2 linked regions of the Gloeobacter violaceus PCC 7421 genome follow. The protein of the gene in region 1 binds, or shares a complex with, the protein of each later gene. Links are inferred from orthologs where the notes say so. Each region holds a gene or a part of one and is shown on either strand. Other genes may lie near its edges. The genes, in order: GLL_RS12370 and uvrB.

Evidence for each region.
Region 2: the proteins of GLL_RS12370 (region 1) and uvrB are in contact, whole or in part, in a crystal structure (PDB 7EGT), measured with the Thermus thermophilus proteins. The link is inferred for Gloeobacter violaceus PCC 7421 from one-to-one orthologs. Residues at the interface, in WP_096412145.1 of Thermus thermophilus: His654, Arg656, Phe657, Gln666, Asp668, Glu669, Lys680, Arg681, Leu682, Ser683, Lys685, Tyr686, Ala687; in WP_096411307.1 of Thermus thermophilus: Glu23, Leu25, Arg26, Asp27, Gly28, Glu29, Arg30, Phe31, Arg55, Glu326, Asp327, Phe328, Glu379, Ser382, Gln383, His398, Gly400, Arg401.

What each region holds. Positions count from the first base shown.
Region 1 is NC_005125.1:2,553,161-2,559,172, forward strand. The notes cover bases 1,329-4,396. They hold GLL_RS12370 (UvrD-helicase domain-containing protein), read left to right. Parts: upstream 1,329-1,705; coding sequence 1,706-4,087; downstream 4,088-4,396. Other genes in these bases: GLL_RS12365 (PII-interacting protein PipX family protein), read right to left, coding at 1,329-1,589; GLL_RS12375 (DUF433 domain-containing protein), read left to right, coding at 4,134-4,370; GLL_RS12380 (DUF5615 family PIN-like protein), read left to right, coding at 4,354-4,396. Outside these bases: GLL_RS12355 (saccharopine dehydrogenase family protein), read left to right, coding at 1-132; GLL_RS12360 (BPSS1187 family protein), read left to right, coding at 315-1,304; more of GLL_RS12365, read right to left, coding at 1,314-1,328; more of GLL_RS12380, read left to right, coding at 4,397-4,686; GLL_RS12385 (J domain-containing protein), read left to right, coding at 4,755-5,441; murF (UDP-N-acetylmuramoyl-tripeptide--D-alanyl-D-alanine ligase), read left to right, coding at 5,448-6,012. UniProt on the Escherichia coli protein: A helicase with DNA-dependent ATPase activity. Unwinds DNA duplexes with 3'-5' polarity. Translocates on single-stranded DNA with 3'-5' polarity. Initiates unwinding more efficiently from a nicked substrate than double-stranded DNA.
Region 2 is NC_005125.1:1,975,312-1,981,174, forward strand. What follows is about bases 880-3,798. They hold uvrB (excinuclease ABC subunit UvrB), read right to left. Parts: upstream 3,401-3,798; coding sequence 1,358-3,400; downstream 880-1,357. Other genes in these bases: GLL_RS09605 (chemotaxis protein CheB), read right to left, coding at 880-1,055; GLL_RS09615 (hypothetical protein), read left to right, coding at 3,545-3,742. Also shown: more of GLL_RS09605, read right to left, coding at 1-879; GLL_RS09620 (segregation/condensation protein A), read left to right, coding at 3,802-4,527; SMC-Scp complex subunit ScpB, read left to right, coding at 4,478-4,954; GLL_RS09630 (hypothetical protein), read left to right, coding at 4,963-5,863. UniProt on the Escherichia coli protein: The UvrABC repair system catalyzes the recognition and processing of DNA lesions. A damage recognition complex composed of 2 UvrA and 2 UvrB subunits scans DNA for abnormalities.

The sequences.
Region 1 (6,012 bases):
GTCTTGAACACCGATGAGTTGCCGGGTGGACAACAGCGAGGCGGTGTCCTGACACCTGCAACCGGGCTTGGAGAAGTGCTGGCAGAACGGCTGCGCAGCGCAGGGATGACCCTGAAGGTTGGTGTCGTTTAGGGGGCCATCCATTTTGGGGGGTGCCTGCGGTATTCCTACGGCATGGGCAGGATAAGAACCCCAACAATTCGGTAATTCGACGTCTATCCCGATTGGCGGGTGGTGGATAGACTGTCCCCACGGCCCTGCCCGCTTATACTGCGGATTGCAGGGCTGCTGTCGGATTATCCGGGAGCTTACTTATGATCTCCAGATGGTTTCCATTGGCCGCCTGCCTGCTGGCCGGTCTGCTCAGTTCGACTGTAGCGGCTTCGGCAGACCCGGCGGTCTGCCCGACGGGCACCCAGGCGAGCAAGATCTTTGCAAGCGGTAATCTGGCTTGTGCAATCGCCCCCTCGGCTACCGACCCGGCCATTGCCGATCGGGTGAGCGGCCAGACCGGCTACGGCTACCACGCGGTGGCCTTCCCGGCAAAGCTCGAAGACCTCAAAGGCGTGCTGGTTTTCCTGTTGGCAAGCAACAGCCGCCCCTACAACCCCATCAGCGGCAAATACATGATCGCCAATATCCTCGATGAAGGCGCCTCGGCAGGTTTGCTGGTCCTCCAGCTGGCCTACGCCAATTCGACGAGCATCGGCAGCCTGTGCGGCGAAGATCCCGACTGCTACGGCCCGGCCCGCCGCGAGGTGGTTTACGGCGAGGCGGTCTCGCCGGTGGTGGCAGTGGATTATCCCAATTCGCTAATCAACCGGCTCGAACGCCTGGTGGCCTACCTCAAGGTCAACCTGCCTCCGGAGGTGCGCCTGCCGGAAGCCATCGGTGGGGAGACCATCGACTGGTCGAAATTGCTTCTGGGCGGCCACAGCCAGGGAGGCGGTCACGTGGGTCTATTGGCCCAGGCGTTTGGGGTGGCGAATGTCTGCTATCTCTCGTCGATCGTAGACGCGGTGATCGACGGCGATGGGTACGCCTCCGCCTCCTGGATCACCACACCCTTTGTCACACCCGTTTCGGCGATGCGCGCCGTCGTGCACCAGATCGACACTCAGGCTCCTAAAATTCTGACCAACTTTGCAACCCTTGGCCTTTCGGCTTCTGCAGGAACAACCGCCTCCGACAACGGCTACCTCACCCTTACAAACAAACCCATGGGTAGTTCCCACGGGGCGACCGTCAAAGATCCCCAGTACGCTGCCGAGCGGCACTGGGCCTGTTATCAACCGGCGGGCTAATTCGTCAGATCAAAGCGCGTGCTGATAGAAGGCTTTCATGCGGTCAAGGGTCTGGTGATCAAGTTCGAGGGTGCCGCGCCGACAGGCCCGCATCCGATCGTCGATCAACTGTCGAGCCTGCAGTCGGCTGAGCGACTCGAACTGCATCGTCTCTGCTTCGGTCTCGGTGACGACAAACAACATCCGCTGGGCGTAAAGGGTTGCAAATAGACCCTTCTTCGGTCCCAGACTGCATACCAGGAACATCAACCCGAAATGCGGATGTTGCAGGTACTGCTCGTTCATGACATTCCAGGTTGTGATGTATAAGACACTACTGCATCCTTTGGGCTTTGTCATCGGCTCCACCACCGGCAGCGAGTAGGATAGTGCAGAAAAGAAACGACACAAGAGGCGGCCCGATGGTCCTCGGTATGGATGCTTTGCTCAATCCTTCGCAGCAAAAAGCGGTGGAGCGCTTCAACGGTCCGCTGTTGGTGGTGGCGGGTGCGGGTAGCGGCAAGACGCGGGTACTGACCTATCGCATCGCCCATCTCATCGAGACTTACCAGGTGGACCCCGAGCACATCCTGGCGGTCACCTTCACCAACAAAGCAGCGGGCGAGATGAAGGAGCGCATCTTGCAACTCTTTTGCGAGCGCACCGCCAGAAGCCGCGGCGGTGAGGCGTTTGCCGCCCTGCCCGACCCCGAGCGGCGCGCCATCGCAGGCCGGGTGCGCCGGGAATTGATTCAGCCTTTGTGGGTGGGGACTTTTCATGCCCTGTGCGCCCGTATGCTGCGCTACGACATCGACAAGTACACCGACCAACGCGGGCGCACCTGGCAGCGCAACTTCACGATCTTCGACGAATCGGACGTGCAGGATCAGATCAAAGACATCGTCACCAAGCAGCTCAACCTGGACGACCGCCGCTACGTGCCCCGCTCGGTGCGCTTCGCCATCAGCGGCGCCAAAAACCAGGGCCTTTCGCCGGAAGAATACCAGCACTCAGAAGGCGGTTCGCTGCGCGCCCGCACGATCGCCCAGGTCTACGAGCGCTACCAGGACCAGCTGGCGCGCAACAACGCCCTCGATTTCGACGATCTGATCTGGGTGCCGGTGCAGTTGTTGCGCCGGCGCCCCGACGTGCTCGATTACTGGCACCGCCGCTTCCGTCACATCCTGGTCGACGAGTACCAGGACACCAACCGCACCCAGTACGACCTGATTCGCCTACTCGCCACCAACAACCAACCCAAAAGCGAGTGGGACTGGCGCGACCGGTCGGTCTTTGTGGTGGGCGACGCGGACCAGGCCATCTACAGCTTTCGCCAGGCGGATTTTCGCATCCTGATGGATTTTCAGTCCGATTTTGGCGACGGCCTAGCCGACGACGAGACCGAGACGCTCATCAAGCTCGAAGAGAACTACCGCTCCTCGGCCACGATTCTCGATGTCGCCAACGAACTGATCGCCAACAACATCGAGCGCATCGACAAGGTGCTGAGGGCCACCCGTCCGGCGGGCTTGCCCGTGTCGCTGCACGAGGCGGAGGACGAGGTGGCCGAAGCTGAGTACATTGTCGGGCAACTGCGCAAACTCAAAGACGCCGACACTCGTCCCTGGAACGACTTTGCGGTACTCTACCGCGTCAACGCCCAGTCGCAGCCCATCGAGCAGGCGCTTTCGCGCTGGGGGGTGCCCTACACGGTGGTGGGCGGCTTGCGCTTCTACGACCGCCGTGAGATCAAGGACGTTCTGAGTTACCTCAAGGCGATCCACAATCCCGCCGACTCGGTCGCCCTCAAGCGCTCGATGTCCGCGCCGCGCCGCGGCATCGGCAAAACGACACTGGATAAGCTCGAAGCCGGGGCCGGGATGCTCCAGACTTCGCTATGGCAACTGCTCACCGACGAGACGAGTATTAAAAATTTGGCCGGGCGCACCAGCGGACCAATTCTCCAGTTCGTGCGCTTTGTCGAGCGCCTGCAGGAGCTGGCCGCCCGGGTGCGCGTCTCGGAACTGCTCGATACGGTTCTCAAAGAGTCGGGCTACGTGCAGATGCTTCAGGAAGAAGGCACCGAGGAAGCCGAGGGGCGCCTCGAAAACGTCCTGGAGTTGCGCTCGGTGGTCCAGCGCTTCGAAGAAGAAAGCGAAGATCCCGAAAACGCGACGCTCGAAGCCTTTTTGGCCAATGTCTCGCTCGCGTCGGATCTGGACAATCTCGAAGCGGGGGCCGAGCGCATCTCGCTGATGACGCTGCACGCCGCCAAGGGTCTGGAGTTTCCGGTGGTGTTTTTGGGCGGCCTCGAAGACGGCCTTTTTCCGCACTTTCGGGCGATTCAAGACGGTGACAGCGCCGCCATCGAGGAGGAGCGCCGATTGTGCTACGTGGGGATCACCCGCGCCAAGGAGCGTCTGTTCTTGAGCTATGCCCAGGCCCGCCGCCTCTACGGCGACCGCCAGCCCGCCATCCCGTCGCAGTTTCTCAAGGAACTGCCCGCCGAGAAACTGGCCGGTACCCGCGTGCGCAAGGGTCTTGCCGACCGGAGGCGCGACCGGGCCGAGCGGATTGCCGCCCGCCCGGCCGCCGTCCCGCCGCTCGCCCCGCCCGCGCGGCGCAAAAGCCCCGCCCAGAACTGGGCGGTGGGCGACCGGGTCGAGCACGACCAGTTCGGTCTCGGGCAGATTACCCACGTCCTGGGTGTGGGCGAGAAGCAGTACCTGGCCATCAGCTTCCCCGGCCAGGGCAAAAAAGTGATCGACCCGCGCCTGGCGCCTCTGCGCAAGCTGGCTGAGTGACACCTGCTCTTTAGAATCGAAAAGCCCAACAACCCATGCTCTCGCCATGAATTACCGCGAACACATCACCATTGACCCGCGCATCCGCAGCGGAAAGCCCTGCATCCGCGGCACCCGCATCACCGTGACCGATGTATTCGATTATCTTGGGGGCGGAATGACCATTCCCGAGGTGCTGGAGGATTTTCCTGACCTCACCGCCGACGACATTCAAGCGTGCTTTGCCTTTGCCGCAGACCGTGACCGCCGTATGAACGTCGTTCCGTATGAAGCTGCTCTTTGATGAAAACCTCTCGCCCAAGCTACCCCGCCTGCTAGCGGCGCTTTTTCCGGACAGCGTGCATGTCCGCGAGTGTGGGCTACTTGGACTTACCGACGAGGATGTTTGGGAGTATGCCCGCGTCAACGGCTTCACTATCGTCTCGAAGGACTCCGATTTTCAGCAGCGTAGCTTGCTCTACGGACATCCACCCAAAATCGTTTGGCTGTGCGTCGGCAATTGCACTCGGCAGCAACTTGTTCAACTGCTCATGCTCTACGAGCAGGACATCCATGCGCTGGACACAGACCCATGCACGGCGCTTCTCGTCCTCTCGTAGCCGAATAGTTGTCCAAAACGCCCGATAGAGGCGATGATCCCGTGCGCAGGCGGCCCTAAACTGGTGAAGTGAGCACACCGACCCACTATCAGACTCTTGGCATCGAGCCGTCGGCGACGACGGAGGAGATTCGTGCGGCTTACCGGCGGCTGGCCAAGCAGCACCATCCCGACACCGGTGCCCTCGCCGGTCACCAGCGGATGGTGATACTTAACGAAGCTTACGAGGTCTTGAGCGAGCCGCAGCGGCGCCAGTCCTACGATCGGCTATTGGCCCATGGCGATGAGCGCCCCAGCCGGGTTGCCACCCAGACGGTCCCGCGCGCCCCCTTCGGGCGGGGCGCCAGCGAGGATAGCGAGCGCCAGCGCTGGCTGAGAGACATCTACCGGCCGGTCAACGCCGCCATTTACCGGGTGATCCGCCCTTTCCGGCGGCAGCTCGATGAGCTTGCCTACGACCCCTACGACGACGAACTGATCGCCGAATTTGTGGCTTATCTGGAGCGCTCGCAGGTCATTTATCAGCAGGCGAAGGCGCTGTTTGCTTCGCGGCCCAACCCGGCGGGAGCGGCGCTGGTGGCCGAACTGCTCTACCACAGCCTCAACCAGCTGGGTGATGCCCTCGACGAATTGCGCTACTTCACGCTCAATTACGACTACCAGCATCTACACGTCGGCCAGGAACTGGTGGGGATCGTCACCGACCTGCGCCGCCAGGCGACCGAAGCGGCTGAGCGCCTGCTGCAGATGGGATAGTGCCCTATGTTTGAAATCGACACACAGACACTGCAAACCCTCCTGGGCGCCGAGGCGGAAGGAACGCTTCCGATGTCGGTGCGGGGCGTCGGGACCGACACACGCGCCCTCGCGCCGGGAGCGCTGTTCGTGGCGCTTCGGGGCGAACGCTTCGACGGCCACGACTACGCGCGGCAGGCGGTGGCCGGGGGGGCGGCCCTGGTGATTGCCGAGCGGCCGGTGGCGGTGCCTCATCTGCGGGTGGCCGACACCCTGGAGGCTTATCAGACGCTGGCGCGCTGGTGGCGGGATCGCTGCACGCTGCCGGTGGTGGCCGTCACCGGTTCGGCCGGCAAAACCACCACCCGCGAACTGATTCGCGCCGTGCTCGCCACCGCCGGACCGGTCCTCGCCCCGCCCGGCAACGAAAACAACGACGTGGGCGTGCCAAAGTTGCTGCTCCAACTCACCGGTGCCCACCGCTACTGCGTGGTCGAGATGGGCATGCGCGGCCCGGGGGAGATTGCTCGCCTCGCCCGCTGTGCCGCCCCGAATGTCGGGGTGATTACCAACGTCGGCAGCGCCCATATCG
Region 2 (5,863 bases), 580 kb from region 1 along the record:
ACGGGGGTTGGGGAGGGGTGCTCCTCCAGGAACTCCAGCACGCCAATGGCAAGGGAGTAGACCTCCTCGCCCGTGGCGCACCCCGGCACCCAGACGCGGATGGGCAGGCCCTCGGCCCGCTGCTGGGTAATGGCGGACAGGACAGTGTTTTTCACCGCCTCGAAAGCTTCGGGGTCGCGAAAAAAGCCCGTGACGCTGATGAGCACGTCACGGTACAGGGCCTGGACTTCCTCCGGGTGGTCTTGAAGGTGGCGAACGAATTCCTGCGGGCTTTCGATCTGGTGCAGCGCCATGCGCCTTTGCAAGCGCCGCTCAAAGGTCGGGCGCTTGTACTGGCCGAAGTCCACCCCGGTGGCGGCGCGCAGCAGCGCGATGGCGGCACTCCTGGCCTCCTCGGCGCCGGGCGGGGTGGGCGGGGCGGTGGCGGCCGGGGGGGCGATGTAGGGATGACGGCCGACCGCGGCCAACCGCACCGCGATCTCCCGGGGCGGCAGGACAAAATCCAGCAGCCCTGTTGCCGCGGCATTGTGGGGCATGCTCGGAAACCGGGCCGATTGCTCGTCCTGGGCGAAAGCGAGGCCGCCCGCCGCCTTGATCGCCTTGAGCCCTTGCGCACCGTCGCCGTCCGCTCCCGAAAGCACCACACCGATCGCCCGGTTGCCCCAGTCTGCAGCCAGCGAATGAAAAAAGGAGTCGATGGGCATAAACTGCCCGTCGGTCTTGCGGCGCTGCGAGAGGGTGAGCACGCCGCTGGTAATCGCCATCTGCCGGTCGGGCGGGATCACGTAGACATGGTTTGGCTCCACGACCGTGCCGTTGTGCACCTGGACAACGTCCATGCCGGTTGTTTTATCCAGGATCTCAACCAGCAAGCTCGGCTGGTCGGCTTTGAGGTGCTGGATCAACACGAACGCCATGCCGGTATCGGTTGGCAAGGCACCCAAAAACTGTGTGAAAGCTTCGAGCCCCCCTGCCGAGGCCCCGACGGCAACTATCGCAAAAGAACCTAACGACAAAGAGAATGAATCGGCTCCCCCCCCGGAATCTATCGCCATTGCAAGCTTCCCGCCTCGCTCGCTGCTTCGGCCGAAGTGCTTTCCCTTCCTGCGGGAAAGTTCAGCGGTAACTCCGGATTGACACACAACACGACATTCAGCACGAGTCAATACGAACAAAGACTTGTATCTAAAATAGCTGGGAAGCGGTGCGTAAGCACCGCTTCCCAGCTATTCTCTGTCTTAAGGCATAGAAGTCATGGGGAAGCGCGCCCGCGAGGGAACGCTACCGACCCGGCACGGGCTGGAAAGCGCTCAGCAACACAGATGCAGCAAGTACCCCCCGAAAATTGATGGCCTCGTTACTTGCCCAAAAGCCGCTCGCGCAGCTTATGGATTTTATCGCGGTACTCGGCGGCTTTCTCGAACTCCAGCTTCTTGGCCGCATCGCGCATCTGGATCTCCAGCTGCGACACCAGTTCGGGAATATCGGCCAGGGCCACTTCCGCCGGGGCGGCGGCGGCAGCTTCGAGTTCCTGCTGGTTGAGGCGGCGGGAAACTGCCAGATAGTCGAGGATGCTGTTGGCATCCAGGCGCTTGACGATGGGTTGGGGGGTGAGGCCGTGCGCTGCGTTGTAGGCCCTCTGGATCTGGCGGCGCCGCTCGGTCTCGCTGATCGCTTTGTCCATCGAGGCGGTGAGGCGGTCGGCGTACATGATCACCTGTCCGCGCACATGGCGCGCCGCCCGGCCAATCGTCTGAATCAGCGAGCGCTCGGCGCGCAGGAACCCTTCTTTATCAGCGTCCAGAATCGCCACCAGCGACACTTCGGGCAAATCGAGCCCTTCTCTAAGTAAGTTGACGCCGATGAGCACGTCAAAATCGCCCTGGCGCAGAGCCTGCAAAATCTCGATGCGCTCGATGGCCTGAATTTCTGAGTGCAAATAGCGCACTTTAACCCCCCGCTCTTGGAAGTACTCGGTGAGATCCTCGGCCATGCGCTTGGTGAGGGTGGTGACCAATACCCGCTCGCGGCGGGCGACCCGATCGTGAATTTCGTGGAGCAAGTCGTCCACCTGACCTGCCACCGGCCGCACAAAGACCTCGGGGTCGAGCACGCCGGTGGGCCGGATAATCTGCTCGGCGACGTGCTCCCCTGCCATGCGGCCGGTCTCGGGGTCGCGACCGCCGCCCGAGAGTTCGACTTCCCAATCGCCCGGGGTGGCCGAGACGAAGATGGCCTGGCGGACTTTATCCCAGAATTCGGGCGCTTTGAGCGGGCGGTTGTCGGCGGCCGAAGGGAGCCTGAAACCGTGATCGATGAGCACTTTTTTGCGCTGGGCGTCGCCGTTGTACATGCCGCGGATCTGGGGGATGGTGACGTGGGATTCGTCGACCACCAACAGCCAGTCCTGCGGAAAATAATCGATGAGGCAAGAGGGCGCTTCACCCGGCCGGCGGGCGGCGAGGTGGCGCGAATAATTTTCGACGCCGTTGCAGTAACCCACCTCGCGCAGCATCTCCAGGTCGTAGCGGGTGCGCTGCTTGATGCGCTGGGCCTCCAGCAGCTTGTTTTCGCCCTCCAGTTCGGCCACGCGCGCCTCCAGTTCCTGTTCGATGGCGATGCAGGCCTGCTCCAGCTGCTCCTCAGGTGTCACAAAGTGCTTGGCCGGGTAGATGTTGAGGCTGTTGACCGAGCGGACCACCTCGCCTGTGACCGGGTCGAGCCAGCGCACCGCCTCGACTTCGTCGCCAAAAAATTCGACCCGGATGATCCGATCCTCGTAGGCGGGACCGATCTCGACCACATCGCCGCGCACTCTGAAGCGGCCGCGGCCCAGATCGATGTCGTTGCGCTCGTACTGTACCGTGACCAACTGGCGCAGCAACTCGCGCTGATCAATGTTCGATCCGACTTTGAGGGGAATGGCGGCGCGCAGGTACTCCTCGGGCATACCCAGGCCGTAAATGCAGCTGACGGAGGCCACCACAATCACGTCGCGCCGCTCGAAGAGCGAGCGGGTGGCCGAATGGCGCAGCATGTCGATTTCGTCGTTGATGCTCGCCGATTTTTCGATATAGGTGTCGGTCTGGGGGATGTACGCTTCGGGCTGGTAGTAGTCGTAATAAGAAACAAAGTATTCGACAGCATTGTCGGGAAAAAATTCGCGCAATTCGTTGCAAAGCTGGGCGGCGAGGGTCTTGTTGTGGGCCAGGACCAGGGTCGGTTTACCGACCTTTTCGATCACATTGGCGATCGTGAAGGTCTTGCCGGTGCCAGTCGCCCCCAACAACGTCTGAAAAGTGACACCGCCCAGCGCTCCGGCACTGAGCTGGGCAATCGCCCGGGGCTGGTCCCCGGTCGGCCGGTATGGGGCCGAGACTACGAAGCGGTCGTCGGTCATTGCGTGTCCAAAAGTTCACAACCTGTTTCCTATTGTAGCCTCTGCCGCCCCCGGCCGTCCGGATCGGCGGCGGCCGTTTCCATCGCCCCCGCTTCGTGTTACCGTTTTGGGTGCTGAATCTACCCGACGGGCGCCTGGGCCGGTATGAGCAATGTGTTGGACCGCCTCTTCCAGCAGGCGGTGCGCAAGTTAAAAACCAAAGGCTTCACCGTCGAAGCGGACGACAGCAATCCTTTATATTTCGCCGTACTGCGCGCGAATGGATTTCCAGTCGATTCGCCCTCGGGAAGCTGGCAGTTTTCGAAGATGGACGTCATCCAATTTTCTGAGCGCGAACTCTAGAGATCGGCACGGGGTTTTGCGGGTGCTATTCTTGATGGCAATCGGCCCTGGCACTCCGTATGCCCAAAGACGCGATCGGTATATTGATAGACCTGGCCCGGCGGGGTGAAATCGATCCGTGGGATATCGACGTGGTGCAGTTGACCGATCGCTTCTTGCAATCGCTCGGCAGCCTCGACGTTTCGGACCTGCCCCGCTCGGGCCAGGCGCTTTTTTATGCTTCGGTGCTGGTGCACATGAAGGCGGAGATCCTCGAAGGATCGATGCAATCGCCCGATCCGCTCGACGTGCCGGAGGATGAAGAAGAGGCGCTGTCGCACCCACTGGGCCCCAACGGACCGGCGGTGGCCCTCGAGCGCCTGATCCGCCGCCGTCCGGCGGTGCCTGCGATGGTCGATCGGCCCCTGACCCTCAATGATCTGATTGCCCATCTGCGCGAAGTCGAGCAAATGGAGGGCCACCAGGCCCAAAAGCGCACCGCCGAGCGCCGCCCACCCCTCAAAGGTCCGATGGTGCGCACCATGGAGCAAGTCGAGCATCTGGCCCACCAGGAGAACCTCGAAGCGATCGTGACCGGATTGTGGGCGGTGCTCACCACCAAAGGCGTCACCGCCTTCGAAAAATTGTTAGAACACTACCGGGATCGCGTGGGAGCGTTTCTGGGTTTGCTGTTTCTGGCGCACCGCGACCGGGTGGTGCTCGCCCAAGCCGAATTTTACAGAGACATCGAGATCTATGCCGTCGACGAATCTCAAGACCCGCCTGGAGGCGGTGCTCTACCTTAAAGCGCGTCCGCTGAACCTTGAACAGCTCAGCCGCTACGCGGAGTGCGATCGGGACGATTGCCGCGAGGCGTTGCTTGAGCTGCTCGAGGATTATGCCGGCCGCGACAGCGCCCTGGAGATTGCCGACACCGCCACAGGCTACGCCCTGCAACTGAGACCGCCCCTGCAAGATCTCATCCAGCGGCTGGTGCCCGCCGACCTGGGGGTGGGCGCCCAGCGCACCCTGGCGCTCATCGCCCTCAAAGGTCCCCTCCCCCAGAGCGAATTGGTGGAGTTGCGCGGTTCGGGGGCCTACGATCAGGTGCGCGACCTGGTCGGCAAGGGCTTCGTCTCCCGCTGCGCCGAGGGGCGCTCCTACAAGCTGCGCGTCACCGAGAAGTTCTTTCAGTACTTTGCCATCGAAGATGTGCGGGATCTGGTGAGGTAGGGAGTGCTATGGATCTGGCCGGTTTGCGGACAAACTTGCTGCTCTTTACGGTCGCCGCCCTGCTGGCGATGCTGGCGGTGGGCGCGCTGGTCGTCTTTCAGTGGCGGCCCGCCCCCGAGCCCCAAGCGACGGCCGCCAAGGTGCTGACGCTCCAGAAATTGATGCGGCAGTTGCCCCAGCAGATGCAGTTGGAGCAGGCCCGCGCCGTGGCGGCGGGCGGCACGAGCGCCGATTTGCTCGCCGCCGTCAACCAGGCGGGCCGCATCCCCCCCGATTCGTTCGCCCACACCGCCGCCCAGGCCGACTTGCGCCGCTGGAGCGATCAACTGCTCGAGCAGGCGCGCACCCAGGCCCAGACGGGCTCCCCACGGGCATTGCAAGCGTCGATCGCTGTGCTTGAGCGCGTCGCCCCCGGCAACCCCGTCCACACCCAGGCCCAGGCCCAGATCCGCCAGTGGCGCCAGGCGCTCGCCCCAGCCGCCAGTACCGCCCCGGCCGTCTCCTCGGCACCGCCGACCTTGCCCCCGAGTTTCGCTCCGCGCCTGCGCCCCCTGCCCAGCAAGCGCCAGACGCCCACCAGCCTCTTTGAAGACATTCAGCTCGATGTCGGTGAGACCCGGGGCGGGGTGACCCTGAGCGCTTCCTCCGTGCGGGTGCAGGGCAACGAATTTGTGATTACCGCTCACCTGGACAACAACTCCAACCAGCGCTATATCTTCTTGCCGGGACTCATCCGCCTCAACGACGCGGGTGCCGGCGACCGGCGCACCCGCATCGATTTGAGCCTGGAGCAGGGGATCATCCCGCCGGAGGGGACGGCCCGCCTGAGCATCCACGGCCGCGGCCCCTGGGAGCCGCCCTACCGGATCGTGATCAACGAAAACCGCATCTCCGGAATGCGCGATTTCA